Regions from separate parts of the Alteromonas sp. ISO5 genome, predicted to be linked through region 2. Evidence: predicted binding sites of a transcription regulator. Region 2 holds the regulator's gene; each other region holds the start of a gene.
What was found. Region 2 encodes sigma-54, which starts transcription at its own class of promoters, with help from an activator protein. Its sites were predicted from a motif close to GTTGGCACGNNNNTNGNNT; they were not measured.

Region 1 (7,361 bases), 1.5 Mb from region 2:
TGTTCGACAATATCTGTCGTGCCCTGGGCGAAAAACGTAGCTTTACGCAGCTCGATAAACTGGCGGAAGAAGCCCTGGCGAAGGATCTTATCAGCGAAGCAGAAGCAGAGCTGCTCAAACGCACCGAAAAAGGCCGCGCTAAGATTATCGCTGTAGATGATTTTGCTCCGGAAGAGCTGGTTGCCGCAATAAGATAGTCCAGCATCAGACCCATTAAAAAAGGCACCTTAAGGTGCCTTTTTTGTACCTGCTACAAGATTAAGCTTGTAGCAGGTAACACCCTATAACCGGTTTATTTACTGACGGCTTACCTGGGTTGAGTATTGCTCAGCCAACTCCAGGATCCGGTAGAAATTCAGGCCTTCGATTTTACTGCCCACCTGGCCATATTCCATGGTCATTTCTTTGGTATTGTCCTAAGTTTTAGCGATACTATCGGCGCCTTTCACATTGTCAAGCTGAATTGCAAACAACTGGATAGGTTGTTTGTGACTCAGCGTTTTACTCATTTCCTGCAAACTTCTTTGGGCCATTTCAGCCGAGCTGCAATCAACATGTAGTTCGTTTTTGGTATTCGCACAGCAGCAACACTAAAAACACACAATGGTTTTATTCACTATTGCTTCCCTGAAAAAACGTTTAGTCAATGAATTTGCAATAATAATCAATTAACGATTCAACGCCATTTCGAACAATTGCTGTTTTTCTGTGGCTGAAATAAAGGACTGGTTAACGCCATTAATCTGAATTTGCCGCAGTTGCTCATCGCTCAACCCGATAACCTCTTTGGCTACCTGGTATTCATCGCCAATATCAATGGCCGACACACCTGGATCGTCGGTATTAAGGGTAACCTCCACACCCGCCTCTAAAAAGGCTTTCATAGGGTGATTAGCGGTATCCACCACTGTTGCGGTTTGGTAATTTGACGTGGGGCAACTTTCCACGCCAATGTTGTGCTCCACCAGATACGCGAGCAACCTTTCGTCGTCTTTAGCGGCCACACAATGCCCTATTCGACTGGCACCCAGTAACTCAATAGCATTCCAGATGCTCTGCGGGCCATCGGCCTCTCCGGCATGAACCGTAATGTGCCAGCCGGCGTCCCGAGCCTGGTTAAAGTGTTCGACAAACAACGGCGCAGGATACCCCAGCTCATCACCGGCTAAATCCAATGCCGTGATATGGTCTTTGTGCGCCAGCAAGCCGTTGAGTTCCTTGGTGCAGGCAACCGTACCAAAGGTGCGGCTAAGGATACCAATTACATTATGTCGAATAGCAAAATCGCGGCTGCCGTCTGCACAGCCTGCTATGGTTGCTTCCACCACATCGGCTACGTTTAACTGATGAGATTGCGCCATATAAAAAGGGGAAAACCGTAGTTCGACGTAGTCAAGACCGGCCTGTTTGGCATCCTGCATATTTTCATAGGCAATGCGGTAACAGGCATCGGTACCTGCCAACACAGAAACCCCGTAATCCAGCCGCGCCAAAAACGCCAGCAAATCAGCGGTTTTATCCTGGATTTGGCACAGCGGCCGTAATTCGCCGAGATCATTGGCGGGAAGTGAAATGTTGTGCCTAGTGGCAAGATCCCATATTGTTTCCGGGCGGATATTGCCGTCGAGATGACGGTGGATATCCACCAGAGGAAGCCGGGTGTCTATCACAATGGATCAGTTAATCTGTAACTTGTCCATCAACAACACCGCTTGCGTGCGGGTATTGATATCGAGTTTTTTAAGCGCCGCACTGATATGCGCTTTCACTGTTGCTTCAGTAACGTTCATTTCGTGGGCAATCTGTTTATTCATCATGCCGGCACGAACGTATTTTAGTACTAATACCTGCTTCGGCGTCAGCTCTTTAAAACGCTCCAGCATGTCATTCATATTGCCACTGTTGAAAGCCATTTTCTCGGCGATATCAGCCGGTAACCACTGCTCACCGCTCAGCACAATATCAATTGCTTCGGCTATGGTTTTGGTTGGTGTTGCTTTAGTGATATAACCTTTTGCACCCAGCGTAATTGCCTGTGAAATAACATCTATATCATCATTGGCTGAAACCATCACAATGGGTAATGCTGGGCAACGTTGCTTTACTGTGGTGAGCGTATCAAACCAGTTGGCGCCCGGCATGGATAAATCCAGTAGCAGCAGGTCAACCTCTTTGGTGCGGTCAATGAGTTCAATCAGTGCATCCGTCGATTCAGCTTCAAGAACTTCCAGTCCTTCAAATAACGGCGTTAACGCGCCCGATAAAGCTTCCCTGAAAAGCGGATGATCGTCGGCAATTATAAACTTCATTAAATAGGAGCCTCGGTTGCTGTCATTATTATCAATCAGTATAGGTTAATACTAAAGTTTAAACGATTGAAGTAAAGAATGCTGTATTACCGATTATTTTTATCTGCAGGCTTGGTTTTCTGCCGTCACCGGGTAAAATTGCCGCTCAAAATGCTAATAAAGAAGAAATTATCGTGCCGAATAAAGACAATCTGTTTGCTACGCCCCTGGAGCAGGTCAGCGATTTTCAGTTTGATGATGCCGTAGCAGATGTATTTCCCGACATGATTAGCCGCTCTATTCCCGGTTACCAAACCATTATCGAAACCATTGGTCAACTGGCGGCCAGTCACGTGAAAGCCAATACCAACGTGTATGATTTGGGCTGCTCATTAGGCGCTGCATCGTTTTCTGTGTCACGCCGTTGCCCCGAAAACCACTGCAATATTATTGCAGTCGATAGCTCTGCCGCTATGGTTGAACGTTGTCAGCGCAAGGTAGACGCTTTTCAGTTGCCTAACCCCATTACGGTGAAACAAGGCTTTGCGCAATCGGAAGTGATTACCAATGCCTCTATGGCGATCATGAATTTTACCCTCCAGTTTATTCCGCCACCGGAACGGGCCGCTATTATTAAACAAATCTATGACGGGCTGTTACCCGGCGGCATTTTTGTTATTTCAGAAAAAATTCGACACGATGATGACCGCGGTAACGAAGTGATTAACAATTTGCACCTGCAGTTTAAACGCCAGAACGGTTACAGCGAGCTTGAGATCAGCCAGAAACGGGCAGCCCTTGAAAATGTGATGCTGATTGACACGTTTGATATTCACCAGGCACGACTCAAAGAAGCGGGCTTTGTTGATGTAGTAATGTGGTATCGCTGTTTTAATTTCATGTCACTGGTGGCAATTAAATAACCCGGGTTAAGTATTTATGTCTGAACTTTTTCACTCCTGCTATCAAGATCTGCTCAATGGGCCTTTGGCACACTGGCTCAATACCCTGCCCCGGCAAATGGATGAATGGCACAGCACTGCGCTGCATGGTGAGTTTAAAAAGTGGCAAAAGCTGGTAGCCAGGTTACCTGCCACTGATGTCAGTTCGCTGAACTTTAAAGAGTCCGTTACCATCGGGGCAGCAGCAGACATCGACACCTATACCCAAAAGCAGATTGAGGGATTGCTCCGACAGTTTATGCCATGGCGTAAAGGGCCGTATCACGTTCACGGCATTCACATTGATACAGAGTGGCGTTCCGACTGGAAATGGGAGCGGGTATTGCCTCATCTCGCACCGCTGGCAGGCCGACAGGTACTGGATGTAGGCTGTGGCAGTGGCTACCACCTGTGGCGCATGTATGGCGAAGGTGCCGCCGCAGTTTATGGTATTGACCCTACCCAGTTATTCCTTATCCAGTTCTTAGCAATTAAGCACTTTATCGGCGACGCACCAGTTCACTTTTTACCTCTGGGTATTGAACAGATGCAACCGGTGGGCGCATTCGATACCGTATTTTCCATGGGGGTGCTCTATCACCGCCGCGATCCCATGGAGTTTTTACAACAACTTAAGTCACAATTACGCAAAGGCGGCCAGTTAGTGCTAGAAACGCTGGTAGTCAATGGTGACGAACAAACAGTATTAATGGCAGGCGACCGTTACGCACAAATGCGCAATGTCTGGTTTTTACCCAGCTCAAAAGCGCTGTTAGTGTGGTTAAAGCGGCTCGGCTTTACCGACTGCCAGGTGGTGGATGAGTGTGTAACCAGCACCGAAGAGCAACGCGCTACCAGTTGGATGACCAACCATTCCCTGGCTGACTTTCTTGACCCTGAAGACCCTTCTAAAACGATTGAGGGTTACCCAGCCCCAAAACGGGCGGTAATTATAGCGAATAAGGGATAAACCGCTTCTTAAAGCATGCTAACACCTGCTTTCGATCGCTTTTTGTGCAATCATAACCAAAAGGGATCGTTAAGCAGTAATTATCGACTGAATTGGCACAGATGTTGTAACAAAATTACAAGTATGCTGTGCGAATCATCAATAACTAAGGCAGCTTTATGGACATTTCTACATTTCTTGCGGCGCATCAACTTCCGGATAGCTACCGCGACATTGCACAAAAATGGTTCATCCCATTGGCAGATGAAATCCATGAGCACCAAATTAGTGCAAAGAAGCCATTTTTTGTTGGCGTTAATGGTTGCCAGGGCTCGGGAAAATCGACGCTGTGTGACTTTTTAGTGTTTTATTTCAGCGAGTTCAAAAAGCTCAATGTGGTGTCGTTATCGCTGGATGATTTTTACCTGGATAAATCGAGCCGCAACGCGCTGGCGATAAAAGTACACCCGCTGCTCGCCACCCGGGGCGTACCCGGTACTCACGATGTTGCACTGGCGCAAACCACTTTCGACCGGTTACGAGGCTACGGTACTGTCTCTATTCCACGCTTCAACAAGGCTACCGACAACCCATTTCCGGTGGTGGAATGGCCGGTTATCCATTCGCCACCAGACATCGTGCTGGTTGAGGGCTGGTGTTGGGGTGTAAAACCGCAAACCAGGCCCCAGCTGGCTGATCCGGTTAATGCACTGGAGCACGACGAAGATCCACTAGGAACCTGGCGTCATTATGTTAATAAACAGCTGGCTGAGTCTTACCAGACCCTGTTTGAACAAATGGCGTTCTGGGTAATGCTCAAAGCGCCCTCTTTTGATCAGGTATATAACTGGCGTAAAGAGCAGGAACATAAGCTAGCTGCTAAACTGGGTTCAAATAAAACGCACAGTGGCATTATGACCGATTTGGAAATCGAGCGGTTTATACAGCATTATCAACGCTTAACAGAGCATAGCCTGGAAACATTGCCGGCGCAGTGTAATTACGTTTACCATCTGGATGAAACCCGTCAAATCACTCATGTAGAAAAGGCTGTTTAATGGATCAATCAAGTACTGTGATCTTTACTGATATGGACGGCACTTTGCTGGATCATCATACCTATAGCTTTGCCGCCGCCCAGCCCACGCTGGATGCGCTTGCGGCGCGCGGAGTACCGGTGATACCAAATACCAGCAAAACCTTCGCGGAGATGACCGAACTGCGGGAAAAGATCGGTTTGAACGGCCCGTTCGTGGTGGAAAATGGCGCAGCGGCTTATATTCCGCACGGCTTTTTTAAACAAAAACCGGCCGGCACCATTTGGCAGGATGGTTTTTGGTGTAAGTCCTTTATATCTTCCAAGGGCTACTGGTTAAAATTACTTGAAATAGTTAAAGCTGATTTTGCGGGAGAGTTTACTCACTTTAGCGAAATGAGCACCGAAGACTTAATGGCTGCCACCGGTTTGAGCGAGGACGAAGCCCGCTTAGCAGCCAAACGCCAATTTGGCGAACCGGTAATGTGGCTTGGTAGTGATATTCGCAAAGCCGAATTTATCGAATCAGTCAGAGAACGTGGTGCGACTCCGCTGGAAGGCGGCCGTTTCATCCATATTTCCGGAGACTGTACTAAAGGTAAGGCACTAAGCTGGTTTATGGAAGAGTATCGACGGCAATCGGCGGTTACGGCAACGTCTATTGCACTAGGTGATGGCAAGAATGACATCGCTATGATGGAAGCGGCAGATATAGCCGTGCGCATTGCATCGCCCACGCACGAGCCTCCTCCACTGGATAAAAAAGATAATATATATACCAGCACACAACTTGGCCCTGAGGGCTGGACAGAAATGCTTACACAATTGCTTTCATTGAAAGATTAGGAGGACACATGGCCGATTTTTACCAAAACGGTGTCGTGACAACGCTACACAATCTCGCCAGCCGCTCGACTGAAGCACTCGAAGCTGAGCTGTTACGCTTTTCTCAGAAACGTCCAATGGCGCTCATTTTGCCATCACTGTTTTCAGAGCTTGAAGGACCGGCACTAGGTCATATCGTTGACGAACTGACGAATGTCCCTTACCTGTCTGAAATCGTTATCGGACTGGACCGGGCCAATCTGGAGCAGTATCGTCACGCCCAGGGCTTTTTCAGCAAGTTGCCACAGCACCATCGAATTTTGTGGAACGACGGCCCACGCTTAAAAGCCATTGATGAAGAACTACAGGCTCTCGACCTTGCTCCTAAAGAGCTCGGCAAAGGCCGCAACGTATGGTATTGCATGGGCTACATTCTGGCATCTAATAAAGCGGAATCCGTGGCCCTGCACGACTGTGATATTATTACCTACAACCGCGACTTACTTGCTCGTCTGATTTACCCGGTTGCTAACCCACAGTTTAACTATGAATTCTGTAAAGGGTATTACGCCCGGGTCGCCGACGGTAAAATCAATGGCCGCGTTTCCCGCTTACTGGTAACACCGTTGTTGCGCGCGCTCAAACGCACACTGGGTGACAACGAATACATCGAATTTATGGATAGCTTCCGCTACCCGCTGGCCGGTGAGTTTTCCTTCCGTCGCGACGTACTTAACGATATTCGGATCCCGAGTGACTGGGGCCTGGAGATTGGCGTACTGTCGGAAATGCATCGTAACTATTCACATAATCGCCTGTGTCAGGCGGATATTGCCGAAACCTACGATCATAAACACCAGGATCTGTCGCTGAATAACGAACAAGGCGGCTTATCCAAGATGTCTATCGATATTACCAAAGCCCTGTTCCGTAAGTTAGCTACTCAGGGGCAGTCGTTCAGTAATGAAATGTTCCGCTCGATTAAAGCGACTTATTATCGGATTGCCCTGGACTTCGTTGAAACCTACCACAACGATGCGGTAATGAACGGCCTGTCACTGGATATTCACAGCGAAGAAAAAGCCGTAGAAATGTTTGCCAGTAACATTATGAAAGCGGGTCAGCATTTCCTTGAAAACCCAATGGAAACTCCGTTTATTCCAAGCTGGAACCGCGTAACCAGTGCGGTACCCGACATTCTTGATCGCCTGCTCGAAGCGGTTGAAGCTGACACAGAAGAATTTAAAGGATAATCAATGACAAAACGCTGGGATTACTTACACGAGAAAATTAGTCATCATCTTCAGTTTATTTATGCAGAT
Region 2 (7,361 bases):
TATTTCCTGTCTGACGGCGAATTATCCTCCCTGGAAGGCATTATTCTTATTTTACTGTTTGTTTTTGTGTTAGCCGGAATGGCCTGGATTTCTCTACTGGTCGATAAAGGCGATCCGCTGATGAATGAGACCAGCGATGAAATTCCTGACGCAGTAGAAACCTCCCATGCCGTTATGTGGATAGGCCTGGGGCTGGTCCTGTTGCCCTTGAGCGCCCAGTTTATGGTAGACTCCGCCGTTCATATCGCCCGACATTTCGGCATGAGCGATCTGGTAATAGGCTTAACCATAATTGCTCTGGGCACCAGCCTGCCAGAATTAGCGGCCAGTGTGGCCGGTGTGCTGAAAGGAGAAGACGACCTCGCCCTGGGTAACGTTATCGGGTCGAACATCTTTAATTTGCTGGCGGTGCTCGGTATGCCGGGGCTTATTGCGCCGGGTGTGCTTGATGAAAATGCCGCCCACCGGGATGCGCTGGTGATGCTGGGACTGACCCTGCTATTATTAGTGTTTAGTTTTAATTTCCGTGGGACACGACAAATCAATCGTGTCGAGGCGGCCTTGCTAGCAGGCTGCTACCTGGTTTATCAGTATTGGTTATTTGCCTAATGACGTCACAACAACAATCTTCCTTTATAGAATCGGCCAAGCGCGTTGTTACAATCGAACAAGCCGCGATTGCCGCGCTGGGCGAGCGCTTTGATGAACGCTTTGTGAAAGCCTGCGAGCTACTTAAAGACTGTCAGGGCAAGGTGGTGGTCAGTGGCATGGGTAAATCCGGTCACGTGGGTAACAAGATTGCCGCCACTCTTGCCAGTACCGGGACGCCCGCATTTTTTATGCACCCGGGTGAGGCCAATCACGGCGATCTTGGGATGCTGGGTTCAAACGATGTGTTGTTAGCCATTTCTAACTCAGGCGAAACCGGTGAACTACTCAACCTGTTGCCCGTAGTGAAACGCCTGAATGTCCCGGTGATTGCCATGACCAACCGCGCCGACAGTACCCTGGGCAAACATGCCGACGTGGTACTCGACATTGGTGTAGAACAGGAAGCCTGTACGCTGGGCCTGGCGCCAACCACCAGCACCACCGTTACGCTGGTAATGGGCGATGCTCTGGCTGTTGCTCTGCTGGACGCCAACGGCTTTACCTCGGATGACTTTGCTCTATCTCACCCTGGTGGCAGCCTGGGCCGCAAATTGCTGCTCACCGTGGCGGACATTATGCTCTCTGGTGATGAAATCCCGCTGGTCCCCGAGCAGGCAACGGTGTCTGAGGCACTGTTGGAAATCTCCCGCAAGGGCCTGGGACTGACCGGTATCACCGATACGCAGCGTAACCTGCTGGGTGTATTTACCGACGGCGATTTACGCCGCCTGCTGGATGCCCGGGCGGATATTCATAATACGCGCGTAGAAGAAGTGATGACCCGTGGTTGTATCACCTCCCATGGTGAAGACCTTGCTGTAGAAGCACTCAATTTAATGGAGCAATATAAAATCAGCGCCCTGTTGGTGGTTGATGAAAACAACCAGCCAGTGGGAGCGTTTAACATGCACATGCTGTTAAAAGCCGGAGTACTGTGATGAGCCTGGTAAAAACCCTGTATACTGAACTTCCTGAGGCTTTTTACCAGCAGTTGCAACAGGTTAAGCTGCTGGTTTGCGATGTCGACGGCGTATTTTCAGATGGTCGCATTTATCTGGGTAACCAGGGCGAAGAATTAAAAGCCTTTCACACCCGCGATGGCTACGGCGTTAAAGCACTGGTTAATGCCGGCGTCGAAGTGGCAGTAATTACCGGCCGACGTTCAGCTATCGTTAAGGACCGTATGACATCATTAAAGGTATCTCACATTATCCAGGGTGAAGAAAACAAAGCCGACGCGCTGGCTGAATTAATCGCCTCACTGGGACTTACCCGGGAACAGGTGGCAGCAATTGGTGATGATATGCCGGATACCGGCATGTTTACGCACAGCGCAGTTAACATTGCGGTGAAGGATGCCCATCCACAGGTTATTATGCAGGCAAACTGGGTTACCACCCTACCGGGCGGCTTTGGTGCGGTAAGGGAAGTGTGTGACACCCTGCTGCAAGCCAATGATAGTTTACACGGTATTTTAGGAGCCAGTGTATGAGTAAAGTAGGCCTGAGCATTGCCTGCCTGTTTATTCTGGCCACATTGCTTTACCTGCCCGGTTTTCTGGCCGAAGATCCGGTGATCACCCCGGATCAGGATGTGCTGGCCATTACACCGAGTTATAAAGCCCGTAACCTGACCACCACATTATATAATGAACAAGGTCAGCGCGTGCATGAAGTATTTTCATCCACCATGGAAAACTACGAGCAGTTAGGCTTTGTGCTGTTTTTAGCACCGCAATATACGATTTACCAGGAGTCTGACGAGCCGCCCTGGCAGGTAGTCGCCGACGAAGGTACGTTGTATGATAACAATATGATACAACTGGAAAATAACGTAGTTATTGTAAGTAAAAACCAGGCTGACTTTGTGCAGCGGGTAACCACTGACTACCTTGAGATAGATTTGGACCAACAAACCATGGTGTCCGAAGCCAGGGTGGAAATTTCGGGGCCTGATTTCCTGATATTGAGTAACGGACTTCGCGCCAACCTATTGAATAAAACTTATGAGTTGAATCATCATGTGCAAACGACTTATTCCCCTGCTAACTAGCCTGTCGCTGGCACTATCGCCGGCCGTGGTGCTGGCAGCCAAATCTGATTTCAAAAAAGACATCGAGGTGTTTTCCGAGTCGCAGTTCCTGGATGGTAAAAATAAAAAGTCCATTCTGATTGATAATGTGCAGGTTACCCAGGGCTCACTTAGCATTAAGGCCGACCGGGTTGAAGTAGAAGCCGGCGGCGGCAAAGGCAAGGAAGTATTTATCGCTACCGGAAAACCTGCTGTCTACAGCCAGACCCTGGACGATGGCCGGGTAGTTGAAGCCCGCGCATTTGAAATCCGTTATGAAGTAGCTAATCGCACCATTTCTCTGGCTGGCGATGCCGAATTAAATCAGAATACCAGTGTGGTAAAAGGTGAAACCATCGTTTACGACATGGAAAAAGAACAACTTAAAGCCACCGGTGACGGCAGCGGCAGTGAGGATGGCCGGGTGCGCACCGTATTTAGTCTGGAAGACATTGAAGCCGTGCGCGACGAAAGCAAGGCCCGTGACAACACGGGCGACCAACAGGATAATGAAAACGAATGACCACCCTAACCGCCACCCACTTAGCTAAGTCGTATAAGTCCCGGCAGGTAGTAAGGGATGTCAGTGTTGAGGTGTCTGCCGGCCAGATAGTTGGCCTGCTGGGCCCCAATGGCGCCGGCAAAACTACCACGTTTTACATGATTGTGGGCCTGGTGGCGCTGGATAAAGGCGATATTCGCATCGACGAGATGGATCTGACCCGTCAGCCCATGCACGAACGTGCCCGCAATGGGATTGGGTATTTACCCCAGGAAGCCTCTATTTTCAGAAAGTTAACGGTTTTTGACAATATCATGGCAATATTGCAAACACGCAAGGACCTTTCGTCTGCCGAACAGCAAAATGAAGCGGATGCCCTACTTGATGAATTCAATATCAACCATATACGTAATAGTACAGGGATGAGTTTGTCGGGAGGAGAACGGCGTCGGGTAGAAATTGCCCGGGCGTTGGCAGCCAATCCGAAATTTATTTTGCTCGATGAACCCTTTGCGGGAGTTGATCCAATTTCGGTTAATGATATAAAGAAGATCATACAACATCTTCGTGACCGTGGAATTGGTATTCTGATTACTGACCACAACGTACGGGAAACCCTTGACGTCTGTGAAAAAGCCTACATTGTCAGTCAGGGTGAATTAATCGCCCAAGGCACTGCGGAACAGGTTTTGAGTAATCAAAAGGTCAAGGATGTATACCTGGGTGAGCAATTCAGGCTATAGTTAGATACATAAAGACAACATGTTTTGTCCCCATCAATAACAAGCAAGGCGTTAAGAACAGAAGTAGATGAAACCATCTTTACAGCTCAAATTTAGTCAACAACTTACTATGACGCCACAATTGCAGCAGGCGATTAAACTGCTGCAACTTTCTACCCTGGATTTACAACAGGAAATCCAGGAAGCACTCGATTCGAATCCGTTACTGGAAGTTGATGACACCAGCGACAACGATACTATAGAGAAAAGCAAGCTTGATGCTGAAGCCGATGCCGCCGCAACGGCCAGTACCGAGACCAGCATGGACACCAACGAGGCGCTCGAGAAAAACGAACTGCCCGATGAACTCCCTATCGACAGCACCTGGGATGAATATTACTCAGCATCATCGGCGCCTGCGCCTGGCCCGGCTTCAAATGACGATGACCAGGTTTTTCAGGGTGAAACTACCGACAACATCCAGGACCACCTGCTCTGGCAAATGCGCCTGACGCCCTTCAGTGATGTAGACCGCGCAATCGCCATTGCGATTATCGACTCAATTGACGAATCAGGCTATTTAACGGTAACAGTTGAAGATATCCTGCAGAGCGTCAATACTGAAGATATGGAAGAGCCGGTTGAAGCCGACGAAATTGAATGCGTACTAAAGCGGATTCAAATGTTTGACCCCATTGGCTCAGGTTCACGTACCCCTCAGGAGTGTCTACTGGTCCAGTTAAAACAGTTTGCTCCCGACACGCCATGGCTCAAGGAAGCAAAGATCCTTATCGAAGACTATGCCGACCTGCTGGGCAGCAAGGACTATCGCACCTTAATGCGTAAGTCACGCCTGAAGGAAGACGATTTGCGAGAAGCGATGCGCTTATTGCAAACCCTTAATCCGCGTCCAGGTAGTGCGCTAATTACCCAGGAACCTGAGTACGTTATTCCTGACGTATCGGTCACCAAGAAAAAAGGTCGTTGGGTGGTTGAACTTAACCCGGACAGTCTGCCAAAACTGAGCGTAAATCAACAATACGCTGCCATGAGCCGCCAGGCCCGTAACAGTTCAGATTCCCAGTTTATTCGCTCGCACATGCAAGAAGCCAAGTGGTTCATTAAGAGTCTGGAGTCGCGTAACGAAACCTTGCTCAAGGTAGCTAACTGCATTGTGCAGCAGCAAATGGGTTTTTTCGAACACGGCCCGGAAATGATGAAGCCTATGGTCCTCAATGACGTAGCCGAGATGGTCGATATGCATGAATCCACCATTTCGCGGGTTACTACCCAAAAGTACATGCACACCCCTCGCGGTATTTTTGAGTTGAAATACTTCTTCTCCAGCCACGTAGCCACTGAGTCTGGCGGAGAATGTTCATCCACTGCCATCCGCGCTCTGATCAAAAAACTGGTTGCCGCCGAGAAGCCCAGTAAACCACTAAGCGACAGCAAAATTGCTCAATTGTTGGCCGATCAAGGTATTAAAGTTGCCCGGCGAACAATAGCAAAATACCGGGAATCCTTGTCGATTCCACCGTCTAACCAACGCAAGAGCCTTATTTAGGCCGAAATATAAGGAAGACGAACTATGCAAATAAATCTTACAGGTCATCACATCGAGATAACCGATTCTTTGCGTAATTATGTTGATACCAAGTTTACTAAACTGGAGCGCCACTTTGATCACATATCCAATGTGCATGTGATCCTCAACGTGGAAAAGCTTACTCAAAAAGCCGAAGCCACGATGCATTTAAGTGGAGCGGAAGTATTTGCCTCGTCAGAAAATCAGGATATGTATGCTGCGATAGACAGTATGATCGACAAACTCGATCGCCAGGTAATAAAGCATAAGGAAAAGCTCAAAAAGCACTAGGCCCAATTTAACCTTATGAATATTCAAGCCTTAGTTAGCCTGGATCGCACTGAATGTGCGGTCCAGTGCAACAGTAAAAAACGAATTTTAGAAATCATCAGTGATATTGCTGCCGAAACCAACGCCGAAATTCAAAAAGAAGACGCCCTCAATGCCCTGCTCAGCCGGGAAAAAATGGGTAGCACCGGCATTGGTAATGGCATAGCCTTGCCCCATGGCAGACTGGCTAACCTTTCCAAAGTAACAGCTGTGGTAGTAACAACCACCCCGGCTATTGCCTTTGACGCCATTGATGATAAACCGGTGGATATCTTTTTTGCCATTTTGGTGCCAGAAAACCAAACCGAAGGGCATCTGCAAACGCTCGCAACTATCGCCGGTAAGTTAAGCCAGAAAAGCATTGTAAAAACGATCCGTAACGCCGAATCGAAGGAACAGGTTATCGCCGCACTATGCGACCAGGCTGAACAATAGTCCGGCAGGGAGTCTGACACAACCATGAAACTCATTATTATCAGCGGGCGCTCCGGCTCCGGCAAATCCGTTGCGCTAAGGGCCCTGGAAGATTTAGGCTACTACTGCGTTGATAACATTCCGGTAAACTTGCTCCCAACGCTCACCCATACCGTAGTCGACGAATACGATCAGGTAGCCGTGAGTATCGACGTGCGTAACCTGCCAAAGGATCCCGATGAATTAGTCGAGATTCTCGACTATCTGCCCTCATCCTGGTCGATGACCATTGTCTATCTGGATGCCAGTGATGACATGCTGGTGAAGCGCTTTAGTGAAACCCGCCGCCTGCACCCGCTGGCCAAACTGAATAAATCCCTGGCTGATGCAATACAGGCAGAAAAAGAACTCCTCGCGCCCATCACCGAGCGGGCTGACCTCTATATTGATACCGACCGCTTATCCATTCATCAGTTGGCGGAGCTTATCCGCGAGCGTATTCTGGGTAAAAAGAGTTCCAGGCTGGTGCTGGTATTTGAATCTTTCGGCTTTAAGCATGGTATTCCCAAAGATGCCGATTACGTGTTTGATGTTCGTTTTCTCCCCAACCCGCACTGGGAGCCGGATCTTAAGCACCTTACCGGCCTGGATTCACCGGTAGAAGCTTTTCTGGGTTCACAGCCCATTGTGACTAAATTTATCTGGCAAATTCAAAACCTGCTGGATACCTGGATGCCGCATCTGGAGCGAAATAATCGCAGCTATGTCACCATTGCCATTGGTTGTACCGGTGGCCAGCATCGTTCCGTATTTGTCGCGCAGTCACTGGCCAAAATATACGGCGATAAACACCCTGATGTGCAAATTCGTCACCGGGAGTTAAACCGATAATGCGCGTAGAAAAAACCCTTACCATTGTTAACAAGCTTGGCCTGCATGCACGGGCCGCTACTCAGTTAGTGCAACTGGCCAATCAGTTTGATGCCGAAATCACCCTAAAAAAAGGCGATAAAGAAGCCAATGCCAACAGCGTGCTGGGCTTAATGCTGATGGAAAGTCATCAGGGTGAACAGGTTGATGTGAT
Region 3 (7,361 bases), 490 kb from region 2:
ACCTTATTGCCGTTTAATACCACTGATTGCCCCTGGGTTTCATACCAGACGGCATAACTTTGCCCAGTGAGGGCCAACAGCAGGCAGGTTATCGCCGACAAAAAGGCGGTTAGCCGGGTAATCAGTGTGTACATTGTCTTCATTGCTATTTCTCTCACCACTTACTTTGCTGTTGCAATGCGCTGTTCTTCGCTGGCACTGTCTTGCTGCGACCTTGGTACAAAAAGCCCCTGATGACAGGAGCGGTATGCAAGGTGTCAATCCAATGACTCGCCAAGCCTTTGTTGTATGAAGCTTTGCATATATCGTTCCCAAAATTCATTCGGTCATTGGGCATAAATATTGCTATCGTTTGACAAGTACATAGTGATTGTCCGCCTTGCCTCGCACGGCAGGCAATAGCACTGTTCAGACTGCACAAAAATACGGTGGTTTTATGACGGTTTTAAGACACATTAACAAGGCGCTTGGGTTGTTTGGCTGCCTGTTTATTATCAGTGGCTGCACATCCATGTTCGATAAGCATGTCGAATGGGAAACCGTTGCACCTGACGAATACCCGGTGCTAACCGCGGTGGGGTATGCACCAATAGCATCACAGCATGGTGGCTCCGAGTCAGAGAAAAATATCATGGCAATGAAAGCATCAAAACTCGATGCCTACCGTGAACTGGCTGAACAGGTCTACGGGCAACGCATAAATGGCCAACAGTCACTGGCTAACATGGTTGTGAACAATGCGCAGTTGCAGGCCTCCGTTGAAGGAGTGATCCGCGGCGCAAAGGTAGTGAAAGCTTATCCGGTGGGAGAGGATACCTACGCAACTGAGTTGGAACTCGACATGCAGCAGGTGTATAACATTTATGTGTCGACAGCCCGGCCACAACGCTTAAAAACAGTGAAGTATTATTAAGAGAATTCCGGTTGTTGAAAACTTCTTAACAGCGCTGGTTTAGCGCTTATCCAGCGCTTTCACTCAGGGAGAGGTGAGGTAACATGGAACTCGTTATACGCCCGTCAGGAATATTGCCGTGCTCTGTCACTCAGTGCTTCGTTTTTTTACGCTAAATTCACTGCTTACCCGTCGGTTAACGGCGGAAGCCAATATCTGTTGGGAAACTGGTGGACAAATGGGGCAGATAACCTAATCAAGTTACCTGAAGAAAATCAGTAGAACAGTGAGACACTTAAGCGCTGACGCCTTTACCAGAAAAGCCGCCTTTCTTTTTACCAGCTTTATCGTAGGTCAGGGACTCTTTGGCCCGCACATCCATCATCAGGTTACGCAAATGAACCAAACGTAACTGACCTTGCTCAACGGCAAGCTGGTTAACTTCGGTACAATACTGGCACTCGCTGAGCAAGTTTTTTGCCTGGTCGATATGGGCCTGAATGTCCTCGGTGAGGGGGGCTTCTTGCTGAAGCGTCTGCAACTGTGGGTTAATGGCATCGTCGAGGTTTTGGATAGCACCGAGCAATTGTTCTTTTTCTTTGAGCAGCGTCATTAACGCTTCGGCATCCCTGGAGCTAATCAGATGCAACTCCTTGTCCAGCATCGCCTTGAGTGATGCAAGATTGTCAGTCTGTTGCGTTAATTGATCAGTGAGTGTTGCCGTCATTATCTGTTACTTCAGGATTTAAACCCAAAAATCTCCGATTCCAGGCGTGCGATCTTTTTCGCCAGTGATTGCGGATCAACCTTGTACTCGCCACTTTGGATGGCTTTCTTAAGCTTATCGACTTTCTCCTGGTTCACAGGCGCTTCGGCACTTTTCTTCTGTACCTGATTTAATTGCTGTGCAGATTGAGTCAGCGACACTGAGTCCTGACGCGGCACATTAGTAGCCTGAGCTACAGATGTGGCCGCTTGCTGCGCAGCCGTCTTATTTTGTTGTGGCTGTTGCTGGCTGTTGACCTTGTTGTTGTCAACAGGCGCTTTGGGTAAGCCATTGTTTATGTTGTTAATTGCCATAATTAATTTCCACTACCTTTTAGACCTCAATATATATATCGGCTGCAGGCAGAATTTCTTTAGGCTCAATTGCGTATTTTTCACATCAAAAAACGCGGTATTTATAGCAACCTTATCACAAATTCACCACGACTTCCTGGGTGCTGGCAACTTCAGCAATGACAGACTTGTTAGAACTGCTGTTCACCACTTCAATGGTGTCGCCAATCACACCATCCTGACGGGCGATGCCAGAGGTTTTTACCTTCATAGCACCCGCGTTGGCGCTAATGGTGATTCTATCACCTTTACAGATAAAGCATAGCATATTACTTTGCACCGGCTGACCTTCTCTGACCCGGTATTTCAGCCGTGCTCCTACGACGTCATTCAGTGACGTGAAAGGAGTGTGCCGCAACTGCTTAATGTCGACCTCAGCGAGCGATAAATGGCTTGCCGACAGGACTGTATCCGGGCTAATCATACTGGCCGTGACGACGATAGTGCGGGTGCGGGTCACTTTGGCACTGGAAAATAAATACCAGTTGTTGCTATCACAACTTACCCGTACATTGAGATATGACTGCTGCAGCGTGGCAGGATCCACATCAAAGCTAAAAGGTACCGTGCATTCTGGTATATTAATGCGACTGTCTATGGGCGTTACTTCGACGCTTAAATTATCCGCCAAATCGGTTTCCCGGGTCGGCGCCAGACGGTTTTCCAGAAACGCTTTAACCGCATTTGTCAGGCGCTCGTGCGGCGTGCTAGCGTTTTGTTGGGCAATTGCGTCAAAGTGAGCTAAGGTGATACCTGTAGTCAATATGAAAGCCAGGCGCGCAGGCAAAAGTAATGTTTTCAATATTTTCATGTTCAGATGTTTTCATTTTGACTATTATTAAATATAAATCAGCGAGTTTTGCTAATCAGAACAGCCGCGACAGTTTATTGACGCCACCTCTGTTAAACAGGAAACACGCAAACTCTATGCCCACATTGAAATATCGAGGTGAAGTATGTCTGGAATTTTAGATTCGGTTAATCAGCGCACGCAACTGGTCGGCCAGAACCGGCTGGAGTTGTTGCTGTTCCGCTTAAACGGTCGGCAGCGATTCGGCATTAACGTGTTTAAGGTCAGAGAAGTGCTGCAGTGTCCGGCTCTCACATCTATGCCAAAGCTCAATCCCTTGGTACGAGGCGTTGCCCATATTCGTGGCCAGACCATTTCGGTTATCGACTTAAGTATGGCCACTGGCGGCCGTAGAATCGAAGATCTCAAAACTTCCTTTATTGTAATCGCAGAATACAATCGCTCAGTTCAGGGATTCCTGGTAGGTGCTGTTGAACGCATTATCAATACCAACTGGGATGCCATCATGCCGCCGCCTCAGGGAACTGGCCGTGCCAGTTACCTCACAGCGGTTACTGAAGTCGAAGGTGAACTGGTCGAAATTCTCGACGTTGAGAAAATTCTTAATGAGATTTCACCGCTGAATACCGAAGTTAGCCAGGAAGTGGCCTCTACGCTGAATACCGATGCCCATAAAGATAAGATTATTTTTATCGCTGATGATTCCTCGGTAGCGCGAAATCAGGTGAAACGGGCGTTAACCACGCTGGGGCTTGAAATTGAAATGGCCAAAAACGGCCTGGAAGCACTCAAGCGACTGAAAGAGATTGCCGCTGAAACCGGCGATGTCACCGACAAGGTCGGGGTGCTGGTGTCTGATATTGAAATGCCGGAAATGGATGGATACACCCTTACGGCCGAGATTAAAAATACGCCAGAGCTGCAAAAACTGCATGTGGTTCTGCATACCTCGCTGAGTGGTGTGTTTAATCAGGCAATGGTAAAGAAAGTGGGTGCTGACGACTTTATTGCCAAATTTCATCCTGACGAACTGGCCTCTGCCGTGCAGAAATGGCTGGGCCCTGAAGCATGATTAATGGAGCATTAACTGATTCAATGGAGCATTAACTGATTGATTAATAAGGATGTATCGCCTGACGCGTACCGCCAGTTTCGTGAGTTTTTGGAACAACAGTGCGGTATTGTGCTTGGCGATAATAAGCAGTATTTAGTGCGCAGTCGTTTAGGCGGGTTGTTGCACGAGCGGCAATTAACCAACATTGACGAACTGTTAAGGCAATCCATTTCCGGTCGCGATCGCGGATTACTGCAGCAGGTTATCGATGCCATGACCACCAATGAGACTCTCTGGTTTCGGGACAGCTATCCGTTTGAGCTATTGATCCGACAAATTCTGCCGACACTTGCCACCCGGCAACGGCGTATTCGAATCTGGAGTGCGGCATGTTCTTCCGGCCAGGAGCCTTATTCCATCGCCATGTCGCTGTTGGAATATCAGCGTAACAATCCCGGCAGCGGATCGTTATCTGCTGAGATTCTGGCAACGGATCTGTCGAGTAATATGCTGCGTAAGTGTGAAGAGGGCGTATACGATGAGCTTTCTCTGGCCCGTGGTTTGTCTGCTGAGCGCCGGCAAAGATATTTCCAGCAGCACGCCAGCGGTATGCTGCAGGTGAAACCTGAAGTGCGTCGTATGGTGAGTTTTCGCAGCCTGAACCTGTTACATAGCTATTCTTCGTTGGGCAAATTCGATATTGTCTTTTGCCGCAATGTACTGATTTATTTTTCTACAGAACTGAAACAAAAAATACTGCAACAAATTGCCGCTCAACTAAATCCGGGCGGCATCCTGTTTCTCGGCGCATCGGAATCCGTGGCCGCAGCGGCCGAGTGTTACCGCATGGTCAAGTGTAACCCTGGCTTGTACTACACTAAAAAAGACTAATTAAAATAACTGGTTAGTCTTTTCTTTTGTTGCGTTTCCTACCTCTTTGTCTTGTTGGCACTTAGTTTGCTTTATTCTCTGCGTTAGAGGAGAAGTGCTATGGCCATTAATTTAGACAAGCTCGTGGGTTTTCATCAGAATGCTTTGAAAATCCGCAACGACAAGATGGAAGTGATTGCCGGTAATCTGGCAAATGCCAACACGCCGGGTTACAAAGCCCGCGGCATCGATTTTCAGAAAGCAATGGCCAGCGCTCAGAATTCCAGTGGCCAGTCCATGACACGTACTCATGAAAAGCACATCAGCGGCGGCATGGTGTCATCAACAGACATCGGCTTTAGGATCCCCTCTCAGCCGGATACCGGCGACGGCAATACCGTCGAAGTCCAGCGTGAACGTAATGAATTCTTAGATACAGGCATGCGTTATCAGGCCACCATTGAATTTTTAAATGGCAAAGTGAAAGGCATGAAGAAAGCAATTAGTGGAGGTCAAGGTCAATGAGTCTGTTTGATGTTATGTCAATTTCTGCGTCAGGTATGCATGCTGAAAGTGTGCGTCTGAACACTACGGCAAGTAACATTGCCAATGCCAACTCGGTTAGCAGTAGCGAACAGGATACGTACCGTGCCCGCCACGCTGTGTTTGCCGCCGAATTGAATCGCGCAACCAATGATTACAGCAAGGGCTCGGAAGTCAAGGTACTGGGAATCGTTGAGAGCGACCGTCCGTTACAAACCGAGTATGCACCGCATAATCCCCTGGCTGACGAAAATGGTTATATCTATAAGCCTAACGTCAACATTGTTGAAGAAATGGCCGATATGATGTCTGCTTCCAAAGCCTATGAAACTAACGTACAGCTAGCCGATACCACCAAACGCATTTTCCGTCGGGTATTAACCCTTGGTCGTGGTCAGTAGTAGCGGTCATTAAGAGGATACTAACGTGAGTACGATATCTAACACGCAGGGTCTCAATAATGACCTTTACTGGCAGGAAGAAAAGGTAAAGATTTCTGATGGCTCTGAACAGTCGTTATCTCAGGAAGACTTTTTTGCCTTGTTAACTGAGCAACTGGCTAACCAGGATCCCACCAAACCAGTGGATAATGATCAAATGGTCTCGCAGATGACCCAGTTCACAACGGCCGATGGTATCAGCAAACTCAACGAGAAGTTTGAAAGCTTTGCGACATCCATGACATCGAACCAGGCGTTACAGGCTTCCAGTCTGATTGGCCAGGATGTGCTGGTTGAAGCCAATGTTGGCTATATGGGCAGTGAAGGTGCCGGTATCAGCGGTTTTGTGGTGAATGATCAGACGGTACAGAATATGGAGATCACTATTACCAATGGTAATGGTGAAGTTATCCGAACCATCGATGCGGGCACTCAGGGGGCCGGCAATATTGAGTTCAACTGGGATGGCACCGATCGCAGCGGCAATTTAATGCCGCCCGGCGAATACCTGGTCAGTGCAACTGGCCAGGTAGATGGTGAAGGGGTAGCGGTTTCTACTGCTATTCACCGGCACGTGAGCAGCGTAAGCCTGGCAGGCAGTAACCAGGGCGTTATTTTGAATTTAGAGGGTGATGTCAGTATCAATCTTGACGACGTCATTCAAATCGGCAGTTAGTAGGAGAAAAGCACATGTCTTTTAATATTGCATTAAGTGGCGTCTCTGCCGCACAAAAAGATTTAGACACTACCGCAAACAACATTGCCAACGTTAATACGGTAGGTTTTAAAGAATCGCGGGCCGAGTTTGGTGATGTCTATGCTGCTTCACTGTTAGCCAGCGGTAAAACCAAAGTGGGCGATGGTGTGCTTACTCAGGAAGTTGCCCAACAGTTCAGCCAGGGTAGTCTGCAGTTTACTAATACTGCACTGGATTTGGCGATCACCGGCAATGGCTTCTTTGCCACAGTACCAGAGATCACCTCACGTGACTTCTCTTTTACCCGTGCCGGACAGTTCAAGCTGGATGAAAATAACTTCGTGGTAAACAGCAGCGGTGACAACCTGCTGGGCTTTCCGGTTAACCCGGACGGTACCAGTTCGTCAGTAGCGTTAAGTACTACCGAACCAGTGCGTATCCCGGATTCGTCAGGTTCACCTCAGGCTACGCAGGAAGTCAGCATGCGTATGAACCTGCCAGCGAATGATGATTACCTGGATCCGGCATCATTTAACCCGGATGATACACTCACCTATAATGCGGCAACCTCGGTAACCGTTTATGATTCATTGGGTGAAAGTCATATTATGACTTATTATTTTGTGAAAGATGGTACCGACCAGGCGGCACCAGCGGGTCCTGACCAACAGAACAGTTGGCTCATGTTTACCACGGTTGATGATACGCCGGTGGATATTGCCGGTGGTGACAACAGTGTGCCGCTGCCAACAAGGGATGATCCGCAAAACCCGGGTACTACTGAACCCTGGTTGCCAGCCAGATTGTCTTTTAACCAGAGTGGTGACTTCACCTCACAAGTCCCGGCTGGTAACATTACCACTGTGCCTTTAGGAGATGACGGTACTGCAAACTCTGCCATCGCATTGACCGGTGGTGCCGATCAGACGCAAACC

Region 1: the regulator sigma-54 is predicted to act here: its motif matches at 4,291-4,309, upstream of AC2T0J_RS19300 (kinase).
Region 3: the regulator sigma-54 is predicted to act here: its motif matches at 2,928-2,946, upstream of flgA (flagellar basal body P-ring formation chaperone FlgA).

What each region holds. Positions count from the first base shown of each region.
Region 1 covers NZ_CM176572.1:4,303,054-4,310,414, forward strand. Annotated here, with positions in the region: gene fadE (acyl-CoA dehydrogenase FadE) at 1-197, shown strand, start outside; gene add (adenosine deaminase) at 669-1,670, opposite strand; gene AC2T0J_RS19285 (response regulator transcription factor) at 1,677-2,309, opposite strand; gene cmoA (carboxy-S-adenosyl-L-methionine synthase CmoA) at 2,483-3,211, shown strand; gene cmoB (tRNA 5-methoxyuridine(34)/uridine 5-oxyacetic acid(34) synthase CmoB) at 3,228-4,199, shown strand; gene AC2T0J_RS19300 (kinase) at 4,358-5,236, shown strand; gene AC2T0J_RS19305 (HAD-IIB family hydrolase) at 5,236-6,060, shown strand; gene AC2T0J_RS19310 (glycosyltransferase family protein) at 6,069-7,292, shown strand; gene AC2T0J_RS19315 (sugar phosphorylase) at 7,296-7,361, shown strand, end outside.
Region 2 covers NZ_CM176572.1:2,824,205-2,831,565, reverse strand. Annotated here, with positions in the region: gene AC2T0J_RS12700 (calcium/sodium antiporter) at 1-609, shown strand, start outside; gene AC2T0J_RS12695 (KpsF/GutQ family sugar-phosphate isomerase) at 609-1,589, shown strand; gene kdsC (3-deoxy-manno-octulosonate-8-phosphatase KdsC) at 1,589-2,143, shown strand; gene lptC (LPS export ABC transporter periplasmic protein LptC) at 2,140-2,703, shown strand; gene lptA (lipopolysaccharide transport periplasmic protein LptA) at 2,672-3,244, shown strand; gene lptB (LPS export ABC transporter ATP-binding protein) at 3,241-3,966, shown strand; gene AC2T0J_RS12670 (RNA polymerase factor sigma-54) at 4,034-5,512, shown strand; gene hpf (ribosome hibernation promoting factor) at 5,537-5,824, shown strand; gene ptsN (PTS IIA-like nitrogen regulatory protein PtsN) at 5,840-6,298, shown strand; gene rapZ (RNase adapter RapZ) at 6,323-7,168, shown strand; gene AC2T0J_RS12650 (HPr family phosphocarrier protein) at 7,168-7,361, shown strand, end outside.
Region 3 covers NZ_CM176572.1:3,316,834-3,324,194, forward strand. Annotated here, with positions in the region: gene AC2T0J_RS14780 (flagellar assembly protein T N-terminal domain-containing protein) at 1-143, opposite strand, end outside; gene AC2T0J_RS14785 (LPP20 family lipoprotein) at 437-913, shown strand; gene flgN (flagellar export chaperone FlgN) at 1,188-1,619, opposite strand; gene flgM (flagellar biosynthesis anti-sigma factor FlgM) at 1,631-1,972, opposite strand; gene flgA (flagellar basal body P-ring formation chaperone FlgA) at 2,088-2,822, opposite strand; gene AC2T0J_RS14805 (chemotaxis protein CheV) at 2,968-3,894, shown strand; gene AC2T0J_RS14810 (CheR family methyltransferase) at 3,934-4,767, shown strand; gene flgB (flagellar basal body rod protein FlgB) at 4,867-5,271, shown strand; gene flgC (flagellar basal body rod protein FlgC) at 5,268-5,690, shown strand; gene flgD (flagellar hook assembly protein FlgD) at 5,716-6,405, shown strand; gene flgE (flagellar hook protein FlgE) at 6,420-7,361, shown strand, end outside.